DNA from 2 places in the Granulicatella elegans genome. Region 2 is predicted to be linked to the other one. Evidence: a T-box and tRNA genes for the amino acid it is inferred to sense, from the RefSeq annotation. Region 2 holds a T-box; the other holds one or more tRNA genes.
The links. The T-box of region 2 lies ahead of argS (arginine--tRNA ligase). A T-box ahead of a tRNA ligase gene usually reads a tRNA of that ligase, here a tRNA-Arg.
Positions count from the first base shown of each region.

Region 1: it has a tRNA-Arg gene. The T-box ahead of argS (arginine--tRNA ligase) is inferred to sense a tRNA for this amino acid. The anticodon was not compared.

Region 1 covers NZ_CP085953.1:1,699,234-1,706,833, reverse strand. The annotation lists gene LK443_RS08460 (PolC-type DNA polymerase III) at 1-3,448, shown strand, start outside; tRNA gene LK443_RS08455 (tRNA-Arg) at 3,544-3,617, opposite strand; gene LK443_RS08450 (hypothetical protein) at 3,797-4,012, opposite strand; gene LK443_RS08445 (N-formylglutamate amidohydrolase) at 4,082-4,825, shown strand; gene pflA (pyruvate formate-lyase-activating protein) at 4,974-5,735, shown strand; gene LK443_RS08435 (manganese-dependent inorganic pyrophosphatase) at 5,801-6,730, shown strand; gene LK443_RS08430 (VOC family protein) at 6,830-7,600, shown strand, end outside.
Region 2 covers NZ_CP085953.1:1,013,147-1,020,746, reverse strand. The annotation lists gene LK443_RS05155 (YSIRK-type signal peptide-containing protein) at 1-1,013, opposite strand, end outside; gene argS (arginine--tRNA ligase) at 1,319-3,010, opposite strand; T-box leader at 3,072-3,282, opposite strand; gene LK443_RS05145 (hypothetical protein) at 3,513-3,824, opposite strand; gene LK443_RS05140 (adaptor protein MecA) at 3,962-4,624, opposite strand; gene LK443_RS05135 (lipoate--protein ligase) at 4,744-5,766, opposite strand; gene LK443_RS05130 (hypothetical protein) at 5,852-6,613, opposite strand; gene htpX (zinc metalloprotease HtpX) at 6,780-7,600, opposite strand, start outside.

The sequences.
Region 1 (7,600 bases), 690 kb from region 2:
GAAAAAAGGAACATGGGTCAAAGCGTACGGAAATATTGAGAATAATAAATTTTCTCAAGAATTAAACATGATTATTCGAGATATGAAGAAAGTCGATCATATTGGTCGAATCGATCGCGCTCCAGAAGACCAAAAACGAATTGAATTGCATTTACATACCAATATGTCGGTCATGGATGCAACGAATTCTGCTAGTGATTTAGTGAAACAAGCAGCTAAATGGGGACATCCTGCTGTAGCCATTACAGACCATGCAAACTTACAATCGTATCCAGAAGCTCATGGAGCAGGAAAAGGAAATAATATTAAAATTTTATATGGATTAGAAGGAAATATTGTCGATGACCAAGTGAATGTTGCCTATAATCCACAACATATTTTATTAGAAGATGCGACTTATGTCGTATTTGACGTGGAAACAACTGGTTTATCAGCTATTTATGATTCCATTATTGAATTAGCAGCCGTTAAAATGCATAAAGGAAATGTTATCGATAAGTTTGAAGAATTTATTGACCCAGGACATCCATTATCTGCGACAACGATTCAATTAACAGGTATTACAGATGATATGGTTCGTGGCTCTAAATCACAAGCACAAGTGTTGAAGGAATTTTCAGAATTTACAAAAGATACTATTTTAGTAGCGCATAATGCCAGTTTCGATATGGGATTCTTAAATACTGGATATGAAAAAGAGGGCTTGGAAAAAACAACTCAACCGGTTATTGATACATTAGAGTTATCCAGATTATTACATCCACAATTAAAATCTCACCGATTAAATACATTAGCAAAACGTTATAATGTTGCCTTAGAACAACATCACCGTGCGGTATATGACTCAGAAACAACTGGACATTTATGTCATATTTTCTTAAAAGAAGCAGCCAATGATCATGGACTCATTTATCATGACCAATTGAATACGAACTTACATCCAGAAGAAGTGTTCAAAAATGGTCGTCCGTTCCATGCAACGATTTTTGCAAAACATCAAGCAGGATTGAAAGAACTCTTTAAAGTAGTTTCAGCTTCAAATGTACAATATTTTTATAGAGTTCCTCGAATTTTACGTAGTATGTTAATTGAAAATAGAGATTCATTTTTAATTGGGTCTGGATGTAGCGAAGGGGAAGTCTTTGAAGCAATGATGCAAAAAGGCTATGAAGAGGCAAAAGAAAAGGCTCAATTTTATGATTATATTGAAATTATGCCAAAAGCAGTCTATCGCCCATTAATTGATAAAGAATTAATTCGAAATGAACACCATCTAGAAGAAATTATTAAAAATCTCGTGAAATTAGGAGAAGAATTGGATATTCCAGTTGTTGCAACAGGGAATGTTCACTACTTAAATCCTGAGGATAAAATCTATCGAGAAATCTTACTAACATCTGTGAATAATGGACAAAAATTGAATTATCCAGATGTTCACTTTAGAACGACGAATGAAATGCTAGATGAATTCGCCTTTTTAGGAGAAAAAAAAGCTTTTGAAGTCGTTGTGACAAATACTCATTGGGTTAATGATCAGCTAGAAGTGATTATTCCAATTAAAGATGACTTATATACGCCTAAAATTGAAGGGGCCGAAGATGAAATTACAAAATTAAGTTATGATAAAGCTCATGAATGGTATGGAGAAGAATTACCAGAAATCGTTGAGAAACGTATCGATAAAGAATTAAAGAGTATTATTGGAAATGGATTCTCGGTTATTTACTTAATTTCTCAAAAATTAGTGCATAAGAGTAATGAAGATGGGTATTTAGTAGGTTCCCGTGGATCTGTTGGTTCTTCTTTAGTAGCAACATTAACGGGAATTACCGAAGTAAATCCATTAGCACCTCACTATCGTTGTCCAAACTGTTGTTATTCAGAATTTTTTGATGATGGTTCTGTTGGTTCAGGATTTGATTTACCAGAAAAAAATTGTCCAAACTGTGGAACACGTCTTGCAAAAGATGGACACGATATTCCATTTGAAACGTTCTTAGGGTTCTACGGGGATAAAGTACCCGATATCGATTTAAACTTCTCAGGGGAATATCAACCACAAGCGCATAACTATACGAAAGTGTTATTCGGAGAAGATTATGTATATCGTGCAGGAACCATTGGTACTGTAGCAGATAAAACAGCCTTCGGATATGTAAAAGGATATGAACGAGATTTAGGATTAGAATTTAGACAAGCGGAAATTGATCGTTTAGCAAAAGGATGTACAGGAGTAAAAAGAAGTACCGGACAACACCCAGGGGGAATTATTGTAATTCCAGATTATATGGATGTTTACGATTTTACTCCAATCCAATTTCCAGCTGATGACCAAAATGCAGAGTGGAAAACGACACACTTTGATTTCCACTCCATCCATGATAATGTGTTAAAACTCGACATACTTGGACACGATGATCCGACTGTGATTAGAATGCTACAAGATTTATCAGGAATTGAACCGAAGGATATTCCACCTGATGATCCAGAAGTGATGAAAATCTTTGGTGGAACAGAAGTGTTAGGCGTTACGCCAGAACAAATTGATTCTAATACGGGTACACTCGGAATTCCTGAGTTTGGTACAAAATTTGTACGTGGAATGTTAGAACAAACAAAACCAAGTACATTTACAGAGTTACTACAAATTTCAGGACTATCTCACGGAACAGACGTATATCTTGGAAATGCCGAAGAATTAATTCGACTACATGGCATTCCACTTTCGGAAGTAATTGGATGTCGTGATGATATTATGGTGTACTTAATTCATAAAGGTGTCGAAAACGGTGCTGCTTTCAAAATTATGGAAGGCGTACGTAAAGGAAAGGGAATACCAGAAGACTATCAAGCCATGATGCGAGAAAATAATGTTCCAGAATGGTACATTGAATCTTGCTTGAAGATTAAGTATATGTTCCCGAAAGCCCATGCGGCAGCCTATGTATTAATGGCTTTACGTGTAGCATGGTTTAAAGTTCATAAACCTTTATTATATTATTGTGCTTATTTCTCAGTTCGTGCTCAAGACTTTGATATTGTGGCAATGTCACAAGGAAAAGAAATGATTAAGCAAAGAATGAAGGAAATTCGTGACAAAGGAAATGATGCAAGTGCGAAGGAAGTAAACTTATTAACCGTACTTGAACTAGCGAATGAAATGTGTGAACGTGGATTTAATTTTAAAATGGTTGATATTGAAAAATCTGATGCAGTGAATTTTGTCATTGAAGGAGATAGTTTAATTGCTCCATTTAGATCAATTCCAGGATTAGGGTTAAACGTAGCCAACAAAATTGTTGAAGCAAGACAAGAACAACCATTTATTTCTAAAAAAGATTTAGCAACACGTGGGAAAGTTTCTAAAACTTTAATTGATTATATGACTGAGAATAAAGTATTAGAGGACTTACCAGATGAAAATCAATTATCCTTGTTTGATTTTTAGTCGAAAAAGAGACGACTCGAGTCGTCTCTTTTTGAACTGTAAAAGTTTTATCATAAAACAAAAAAGAACGTTGAAATATCAACGTTCCTTGCTTACGTTCTAGGAGGGATTCGAACCCCCGACCGTTCGCTTAGAAGGCGAATGCTCTATCCTGCTGAGCTACTAGAACAGTACAAGAGTTATTATAGCAATATGTCTAATAACTGTCAATACTTGGAATGAATAAAATTTGCTTTCCAAAATCTATTATAATCTTAGAGACCGTTTCATTTGTTGCTTTGGATAATACTTTAGTCGGAACTCTTGTAATTGATTTAAGGCATAATCAATCACTTCACCAAAAGTCATTCAAACTTCTGTAGTTATTTGTCTTGTTTCTTCAGGCATTTCAACAGTATCTTGTTCATTACGATACGATAAAAGAAAATTTTGTTTAAACTCTGGATTATAAGTAATGGCAGCTAATCCTTTTCTATCTTCACTATATGGAGCTGCACAATATAATACATCAGCTGTAAATTCTAATAAATAAGAATACATTTCATCAATTTCACGTTGACTCATTTGATTCACCTCTCTAAAATAAAGTATACTAAATTTACTTAATAATCTCAGTATTACTAGGAGGATTTCATGAATTCATATATCACTGTAAAACAAGTAAATCATGCTTCTCCTATTTTATTGTCTATTCCTCATTCTGGATTAAAAATTCCTGAAGAAATTCAAGTACGAATAAATCCAAAAGCAAAACGAATTCATACTGATTGGGAAATGGATACATTCATTAAAGACTTTCCATTTACAAGTATTTCTTCGAAACTTACGAGATATATCGTAGATGTGAATCGATCAAAATATACTTCTAAAACTTCCACACGATCAATCATTCCAAAATATGATGAAGTTGGAAATCCATTATTTAAACAATATCCTTCTAAAGCAATCCAGCAACAATGGCTAAAGGAATTTTATACCCCTTATTACGATGCAATATTGGAACAAATATCCTTAAAAGAACAAAATTTTACAAAAATTTGTTTACTAGATTTACATAGCTATGATGATAAATATTTTAAAACAGAAAAAATTATTATTAGTACTAGGAATGAAGCAACCATTTCAAAAAAATCGTTGGAATTTATTGTAAGTTGTTTTGAAAAAGAAAAACTTTCTATTCAAGTAGATACACCATTTAAAGGTGGAAATATTATTCATGAATTATCCAAACAACCGAATGTAGAAGCAATTCAAATTGAAATACCTTATTCTATATATTTATTTGAAAATAAACTTGATAAAAATAAAGTAGAAATCATACAAGAAAAATTATTGAACGTCTTTTTGAAAATAGAAGAATTTTATACTAATTTCTAGTTTAGATACTGAATTAGAAATTACTTTGAAACATTACGCACTGAAAAATGTAGTTGACGAAACAAGCCTCTAACCGTTTTTATGAAAAATGTGTTATAATGGTAACAAATCATGTTAAAAGAGAATCGAAAAAATGGAGGGATTATGAATGAGTGAACCAGTTGTTGGATATATTCATTCTACAGAGAGTTTTGGGTCAGTTGATGGACCTGGCATTCGGTTTGTAACATTTATGCAAGGCTGCCGAATGAGATGTGAGTTTTGCCATAATCCAGATACTTGGAATATTGGAGCGGGACAAAAAATTACAAGTCAAGAATTATTAGAGGAAGCATTACGTTATCGTGCCTTTTGGGGGAAAAAAGGTGGCGTAACAGTGAGTGGAGGAGAACCTTTACTACAAGTTGATTTTCTAATTGATTTCTTCAAACGTTGTAAAGCAATGGGAATTCACACTACATTAGATAGTTGCGGAATGCCATTTACGTATGATGAACCATTCTTTAGTAAATTCGAAGAATTATTAGAATATACAGATTTAATTTTATTAGATATTAAACATATTGATGATGAACAACATAAGAAATTAACTGCTTGGACTAATAAAAATATTTTACAATTAGCAGAATATTTATCAGAAAAAGGTCAACCAGTTTGGATTCGTCACGTACTAGTTCCTGAACGCTCAGATTATGATGAATATTTACAAAGATTAAGTGATTTTGTAGCAGGATTGAAAAATGTATTAAAATTCGAAGTTTTACCATATCATCGTTTAGGCGTTTATAAATGGAAAAACTTAGGGATTCCATACAAATTAGAACATATTGAACCACCAACAAAAGAACGTGTTGCAAATGCGAATCGTATTTTAAGAACGCAAGAATACAAAGGATATTTAGATGTTTAGATTGGTTTTCTAAATATTGTGTGGTAAAATAATCAGTATAAAAATTATAAAAGTGAGGATAAAAGATGAGTAAATTATTAGTTTTTGGACACCAAAATCCAGATACAGATGCGATTACATCAGCTATTTCGTATGCTTATTTATTAAAACAATTAGGAGAAGATGCAGAAGCAGTTGCACTAGGTGAGCCTAATGAGGAAACTCAATATGCATTAAATTATTTTAATAGAACAGCTCCTCGTGTTGTCACTTCATTAAGTGAAGAAACAAATTGTGTAGCATTAGTAGACCATAACGAAGTTCAACAAAGTGCTAGTGATGTTGAAAAAGTTGAAGTACAATATGTTGTGGATCATCACCGTATTGCGAATTTCCAAACGGCAAATCCTCTATTCTATCGTTGTGAACCAGTAGGATGTACAAATACGATTTTATTTAAAATGTATAAAGAATACGGAATCGAAATTCCAAAAGAAATTGCAGGATTAATGGTTTCAGCTATTGTTTCTGACACATTATTATTCAAATCACCAACATGTACACAACAAGATATTGAAGCAGCAACTGAATTAGCTCGTATTGCTGAAATTGATGTAAACTCTTATGGATTAGAAATGTTAAAAGCAGGTACAAATTTATCTACTAAATCTGAAGCAGAATTAATTGATTTAGATGCTAAATCATTCCCAATGGGTTCTTACAATATGCGTATTGCACAAGTGAATGTTGTGGATGAACAAGAATTATTATCTCGTAGAGAAGCATTAGAATTTAGCATGAAAGAAGCAAATGCAACTCATGGTTACGATACTTTCTTATTAGTAGTAACTAATATTTTAACAAGTGTATCTACTGGATTAGTGGTAGGGGAAGCGTTAGATACTGTTGCTAAAGCATTTAATACTGAGTATGAAAATGGTTTATTGATTTTACCAGGTGTTGTATCTCGTAAAAAACAAGTTGTACCACCATTAACAGTTGCTTTCGAAAACTAGAATGAATTTATGTTGAATCCGAACTATTGATGACTACAAATCTGATATGATGTTCGGATTATTTTATTTTAAAAATGGAACAATAAAGGATGAAGAGTAGTGAAAAATTTATTTGACTATGTAAAAAATTTATTGCCTTCTGGTTCAAAAAAAGAATGGGATATTGCCCAAGTAACGTTATTTGTAGAAAATATTCATAGTATGAAGAGATTTTATACGCAAGTTTTAGGAATGACCATTTTACAAGATTTTGAAACGGAAATTTTATTAGGATTACCTCAAGGAAGTATTCCAATGATTCGTCTAATAACAGCTGAAAATTCTGGCTCTCGTAAAACTAATTTAACGTATTATTTAGGATTTGAAATTCCTAAGAAACAGTTATTAGGAGATTTAAGCAATCATTTTTTACTAGAAGAGCAAATGATTATGGCAACTTGTGATGATGGTTATAGTGAAGGGTTTTATATTATGGATCCTGAGCAAAATCGTTTGAAATTTTACTGTGTAAAAAAAGATTTGTTACTAGAAGATGTGAATCATGAAATGCAATATTTAGAAGGAAATGAAGTGACGATTCCTATTCAAGAATTTCTTCAACTAGGGGATACTGGAATTCATGGATTACCTGCTAAAACACGTTTGAATCAAGTCCATTATATTGTGGAAGATATTCAAAAGACATCTGATTTTTTAACAAACACTTTTCAGTTTAAAACGACTTATGATTATGTTGCAGAACGAATTAATTTTCAATTTAATGATCATTATTATTCGATTGCGATTAATGAGTGGCAAGTAATTGATTCGAATCATACGATGTATGGTGTTAGAGAAATTATGTTCTTTGTCCCTGAAATTAAAGTGCTG
Region 2 (7,600 bases):
ACCACACTATTTTCAACTGTCTTCGCAGGGATTTTAGTTCCTTCTAAAACTGGAAATGATTTTACAGTTGAACTTACAACTTTAATCGGAACTTCGACTGTTATTTCTTTAAGAACTTTGCTTTCATTTTTATATTGAATAGTTACATCCATTTCAGTCTCTTTATTCTCATTCGTTTTCGGAGTTGCATAAGCATCATTTTTAATGGTAACTGTTACTTCACTTGGTAAATTCTTTAAAGTTTGCAACTCTTTTGTAACGTGTTCTCGCACTTTAGTGATTAATACATTATTTTCTATCCCTTTTAGAACGGTTATACCTGACGTTACACTTTTTCTTGGTAATACTTTAACAGGAACTTCAACCACTTCATCTCTCGTAAAATCACCTGAACCATATGTAACGATAACTTTAGCTTTCAGAGAATCATTCCCTGCTTCAATAGTTGAAGGGATAGTTACCACTTCTTTTTTAGTATTGATTTTTGTAGTAACTGCATCTTTTACAGCATCTTTACTAACTATTTCACCTTGCAAAGCATAAATCGGTTTAACAGTTGCATGCATTGATTTAAAAGTAATTACGATTTCTTTATCATTTTTATCAAATTTAGGCTTAGTTTCATCTGAAGTTAAAAATGGATTGTTAACTAATGTGTATCCCATATTTTTTATAACATCTATATGAGTTTGAACATTACCTTCTGGAATAGGCTGTCCTTCCATTCCTGTTTCAATAATTGTATGTCCTTTTATTTCTTTCCCCTCAGATACAAATTTAATCGTTACAGTTGTTTTAGTTGTTGAATCATCTGGTTTTTCAGAAACAGCAGCTTGTTCTTTGTTTACAGTTGTGCTTGTTGGAGCTGTTTCTTCAGCTTGAATTTGGTGACTCCCAATCATCATTAATCCTGAAGCAATTGCAACACTTGCTACCCCAATCGTAAATTTACGAATACCAAATCGTAAATAACGTTTCACTAGTTTTGCTCGTAGGCTTTCTTTTTGTCTCATACCATTCTCCTAATTTTTATATATTATTTTGCTTAAAACTTGTGTTTTTATATCTATTATTATATTCACAATGTTGTTAGCATAATTTATTTTACTGATATCATTTCTAATTGTCAACAAAATTAATTCTCAATTACCGTTTTTATCATTCCTTTATATCTATTTTTACTTTTCGTCCTCCTCTTATCATTCTATGAATAGCAAACATTTTCAATTGAAATGGTATTCCCATCAATTATTCTATAAATTTTCCAAGCAACCAAAAAACTCTCACTTGCCAGGTAAACAAGTGAGAGATAGGATGGCTACATTTCGTCTGGTGATTCTACTCCTAAAATTGCAAGACCTTGTTTTAAGATAACAGCTGTTGCTTCCACTAATGCTAAACGAGCATTTAGTCCTTCATCTTCTTGTAAGATACGGCTGTTTGCATAGTATTTATTGAAGGCTTGCGCTAGAGAAATCACATATTTAGAAATCACAGAAGGTTCAAATTTGCTTTCTGCATATTTCACAATATTTGGATAATTTTCAATTTGTTTTAATACTTCCCATGCATAGTCATCTTCTAATGATAATGCTTGAGTTAAATCAACTGAAACTCCTGCTTTTCTTAAAATACTCATTGCACGAGCACGAGTATATTGAACATAAGGTCCAGTTTCTCCTTCAAATTGAACAACTTCTTCCAAGTTGAAGTCAAAGTTGTTTGTACGATCATTTTTCAAATCGTGGAAGATTACCGCACCTACCCCAACTTGTTTTGCAACTTGTTCTTTATTAGGTAAGTTTGGATTTTTAGCTTCAATTTGTTTTAAGGCTAATTCTTCAGCTTCACGTAAAACTTCTTCTAATAAGACAATTTTACCTTTACGTGTTGATAATTTTTTACCACCTAATGTAATTAAACCAAAGCCAACGTGAATCATGTTTTCTTGCCAATCACGACCCATTTCATTTAAAACAGCTTTTAATTGTCTGAAGTGGTTTGCTTGTTCATTCCCTACAACGTAAATGTTTTTCGCAAAATCATAAGTTTCTTTACGGTAATGTGCTGCCGCTAAGTCACGTGTAATGTATAATGTAGCACCATCTGATTTTTTGATTAATGCAGGTGGTAAGTCATATTTATCTAAGTGAACAACTGTTGCTCCACGGTCGACTGTTGTAATCCCATTATTTTCTAAATATTCAACAATTGGATCCATTTTATCATTATAGAAAGCTTCACCATTATAAGAATCAAATGTAATTCCTAAAATGTCATACACACGATTGAATTCTTTTAATGATTCAGATTTGAACCAATTCCATAGTTCTTCTGCTTCTGCATCGCCATCTTCTAATTTCTTGAACCATGCACGACCTTCATCTTCTAATGAACTGTCACTTTCTGCTTCATCATGGAATTTTACATATAAACGTAATAATTCTGCGATTGGATCTTGTTCAACGGCTTCTTTTGTTCCCCATTTTTTATAAGCAACGATTAATTTACCGAATTGTGTTCCCCAGTCTCCTAGGTGATTCACTTTAATTGGGTTATAACCAACTTTTTTCTCTAAGTTTACAATGGCATTCCCAATAACTGTTGAACGTAAGTGCCCCATTGACATTGGTTTCGCAATATTTGGACTTGACATATCCACTACAACATTGCGTCCTTGACCGAAGTCAAAGTTACCATATTCTTCTCTTTGTTCTAAAACAGTGTGTAATGTTTCATCTGCAAATTTACCTTTTGATAGGAAGAAGTTTGCATAAGGTCCCATTGCTACTGCTTGGCTAATATGTTCATCAGCAACTGCTTCAACGATTTCTTGTGCAATTGCTTGAGGCGCTTTACGTAATACTTTTGCAAGTGAGAATGCTGGGAAAGCTAAATCTCCTTGTTCTGCATATTTTGGAACTTCAATCATTTTATAAATTTCTTCAAACGATAAATGTTCACTAATTGTTTTATGAATTTGTTCTGCAACTATCTTTTTATAATCCATTTTGACACTCCTTCTTTTGTTATAGATGATAAATAAAAAAGCCCCTAATCAAGCAACCTTGACTAGAGACGAGATAACCCGTGGTACCACTCTTATTGTTTAAAATCTTAAACCACTTTAAACTTTTTTAACGGTAAGCGACCGGATTACTCTACTACGTTCGAATAATCATTTCCAAAGTGCGGTTCATTTACTTCATCATGACTGGCTTCCACCACCCCAGCTCGCTAAAACAGATATCCGTAAACTACTCTCTTCTTCATAAATGTTTATTGTTTATAGGATGATTATAACAAGCGATAGAATATTTGTCTAGTAATTTTACAAGAAACTTTATATCATGTAACACAAAAAGACTTTGCATAGTAATGTCAAGCAAAGTCCATTGTTTGTTTATAATTAAGTGTTGATATTTGCCCTTTTCTTGATAATTCTTTCCTGGCAAGGATGAATATAGCTGGTTCATTTTTAACCGTCTTCCCTTTAAGAAGCACTATACTGATTATTTAATTTTATGCTTATTCATTTTTTCTACAAAAATATTTGTCATAATTTCTCTTAATTCTTCTCTTTCCTTTTCAGGTAAAGGCCCTTCTTGTTTGGCTACTGCATAAAGTTCTGGGTACTGTTTTGCAACTCTCGCTACTGTTCTTGTTGTTGCATGAGCTCTCACTAAAAATGGAATTTTCTTAATCCATTCGCTAGGCACTAATTCAAGTAGCTTTTTCGCCGCTTCTTTATCCGTAATAACAGAAGTCGTTAATCCCGCCTTAATTTGTTTTTGTTCATGTTCTGTAAAATCTTTAATATCCATTGTCATCCTCTTTTCTTTACTCAATGCTATTTTCATTGTAATTCCTTCATTCAAAAGAATCTAATTTTTAACTCTTTTATAAAAAAGTGGAGTCAGCAAATGACAGAAATTGTTTTTGCTCACTTCCACTATTTACATTATTTAAAATATTTTTTAGCTGTTTCAATCGCTTTTTCTTTTATCATTACTTCTCCATATTCTTGTATAACTTCCCAAGACACTCTAGAAAATTCACCGAATTCTCTTAAAAGTGCTAAATCCGCAGTGAAATCTTCTCCTCCAAAAACATCTTGGTATACATGTAGAAAATAATAGTTACTATATCGATATAAAGATGATTTTTGAACATTATATGGATACATTTTTGCTAATTGGACAAAATCCTCAAATGAGTCAAAAAAGACTGTACAATCCAACGGCTCCAATGTTTTTTCTTTTTCAACCGGCGTCTCTACTTTTTTCTCCTTTTTCGATTTCCCCATTCGCTGTCCTAAAGAATGTTGAATCGTATCGACTAAATTTCGAACGAAACGTTCGCTATCTGGTTCAGTATCTTTTTTTTCAACATACTTTGTAACATATAATTCAATACCTTCTGGATTTGGCATCACTTGGAAACTCATACCTTCAGAATCTTCAAATTGATCAATGACATCCATCTCAACTAAAATACTATGGAAAAATTCTTCTATTTCTATAGGATTGGCTAACAACTCTGGAACAGAAGTGCCACGTTCTTGTAAATCTTCATTTTCAATTCTTACTAAAATAGTATCATCATTAATGCGTTCCATTTCCATAATATTCACCTCACTTACATTACGTTTAAAAATTCATTCATTATTTTTTTTACAGAATAGTATTATTGTAACGAATTTTCATAGAATGTAAAGTAATAACCCCTTTTCTATCATTCGTATTAACTCAATAATAACTCTACTAATTCTTCAGCAGTCACATTTCCAAAATATTTACGAATATCAATCGATTCGAATACTGTTGAAACTGCATCTCTTTGGTATTCTACTCCTGTTAATTTTTCTTCTACATCACTAATTTCTCCAAGACCGAAGAAATCTCCATTAATTTTAATCTCTTTAATATGATTTTGTTCAACATTTAAGTGGAATTCAACTTGTCCTGCTGTTGTACGTTTTGATTGTGTTAACGCAAATTTTGGATTTTTTCCATAGTTCCAATCAGGATTATTAAAGTATGTCTTTCTCAATACTTCAATTTTTTCCCAGTCTTCATCTGTCAAAACATATTCTTTAATCAATGAAGTATCTTCCACTTCGAAAATATTTTTCAATAACACTTCTCTAAATTGTAAAATATCTAAATCTTGGAATTCTTCTGCCAAATAAGGCTTAATATTTGTAACACGTGAACGAACTGATTTAATTCCTTTTGATGCAATTTTATCCGCTTTTGGACGTAATAATTGCGGTAAAATCGTCACGTCCACATCCAGCATCAAGGTTCCATGAGCCGTTAAACGACCGTTATTTGAATACATCGCATTCCCTGAGAATTTCTTTCCATCGATGAGTAAATCATTTCTCCCTTGAAGTTCAGCGCCAGTTGCCCCCATTTTATGTAACGCACGAATGACAGGTTGTGTAAATTTACCAAAATCACGGAAACTATCTCCATCATCTTCTGTAATAAAGCAGAAACAAATATTTCCCATATCATGATAAACAGCTCCCCCACCTGAAAAACGACGAACCACTTGAACTTTTAATGAATCAACCCCATCTTGATTGACTTCTTCATAAGTATTTTGATTTTTCCCAATAATAATCGCATTTTCATTGACATAAAATAACAAAATCGGCTCATCTAATTTTTTCTCATTTAATAAAAAATATTCGATTGCCAAATTTGTTGTGGCATCATAGATTTCTTTCCCATTCCGTTGATTTTTTACATAATACATAACCTAACCTCTTTTCTAATCTACTATTAGTATTTTAACAAAAAAACGTTCTTAAAGAAAGTAAGCCACTTCTTTCAAGAACGTTCTATAAAATTTCTGTTTTTCGTTTATAAATTTCTAATGACCAACCTTGTTCTTCATGATAAGTCAGTTGCCCAAATAAATTTTCCTTAATATACACATTTGCCATCACATGATAACGATCTTCTGCTACATATAGCGGAATCGTATATTCTAATAACTCTTTTTTAATTCTTTCCGTTGAAAATACCATACCAACTTTAAAATATGTCACTAATTCTTTTAATAACTCTACAGGTAAATCTTCGGCATTTTTCTTTTGGTTGAAAAACAACCGTCTACTCAAATGAGTCATTTCTTCACTCATTTTATTTGTCAGTTGAGCACCTAATTGTTGATAGAAATCATCCATTTTACGATAATACACTTTTGTAAATTCTTGACCTAAATTTAAAAAGATAAAATTATTTTGTAATTTATAAAAAAATGGAGAATGTAAATGCGTATTTGCATGAGAAATATATAATAAATCTGCGATTTCTTGAGGCGTTAATTGATGTAAAAATTCTAACGACTCAAAATCAATCCAATTATATTCTGTTGTACTAGTTTGAACTTCTTCTAAAAATGCTACGATTTTTTTAGAATCTTTAATATAGTAAAACCCAGTATAATCATCATAAATGGCTAATGGAGAACGTCCCTTTAATAATAAAATATTTTTTGGAACTTCATTTTGTGACAATACTACTGGTTGAAATTTAATCGCGCTACTTAATACATGGTTCGAAATCGAATCTAAATGTACATAAATGGATTGCATCACAAAACTCCTCCCTTAATCTTATTCCTCATTTCTATTATAGGGGAAATAGGCATTACAATGTATATTTATTTCATTACAAATTCTATGTGAAAGCTTTTTCTTTGTAACGAAAATGAAATAAAGACAATCGAAGCCTTCCCTATAAAACTTCAATTGTCTTTTATTCTTACATTTCTCTCAAACGTTTAATGCGATTACTTGTTGCTGGATGTGTAGCAAACCAAGAATCTTTTTCTTCATTTCCTTTTTTAAAAGGATTAGCAATATATAATGTTGCACTTTGAGGATCTGCTTCTTCCATCGCTGGGGCTTCAGAAATTTTTTCCAGTGCTGAAATCAACCCTTGAGGATTACGTGTAAATTCTACCGCTGTAGCATCTGCTAAATATTCACGATTTCTTGAAATTGCTAATTGTAAAATAGTAGACATCAATGGTCCTAATATCATTGCAAAAATGGAAATCACCATCATAATCGCTGCTAGTCCATTTTCATCATCTTTTGACCGTCTAGAAGTTCTTCCCCAAAACATCATTCGACTTCCAAATTGCACTAAAATAGCAATGACTGCGCCAAGCGCAATTGCAATAGTTTGCAACCTTACATCATAATTTCGAATATGAGCAAATTCATGAGCTAAAACTCCTTCTAATTCCTCACGATTCAAACGTTGTAATAAACCTGTTGTTACAGCAACTGCAGCTTTTTCAGGCGAACTACCTGTTGCAAATGCATTCGGAGAGTCATCTTGAATCACAAATATTCTTGGTCTTGGAACTTTTGCAATCATCGCCATATCTTCTACAATATGCCATAATTGCGGTGCTTCATGATATTCTGTCACTTCACGAGCATGATTTAATCGCATCACAACATCTGTTGATTGACTCATCATCATCATGGTATATAGCCCACCTGCCACTAATGCAATAACCATTCCTGCAACAGCATTATCTATTAGTGTGTATCCTAAAGCAATACCTACCA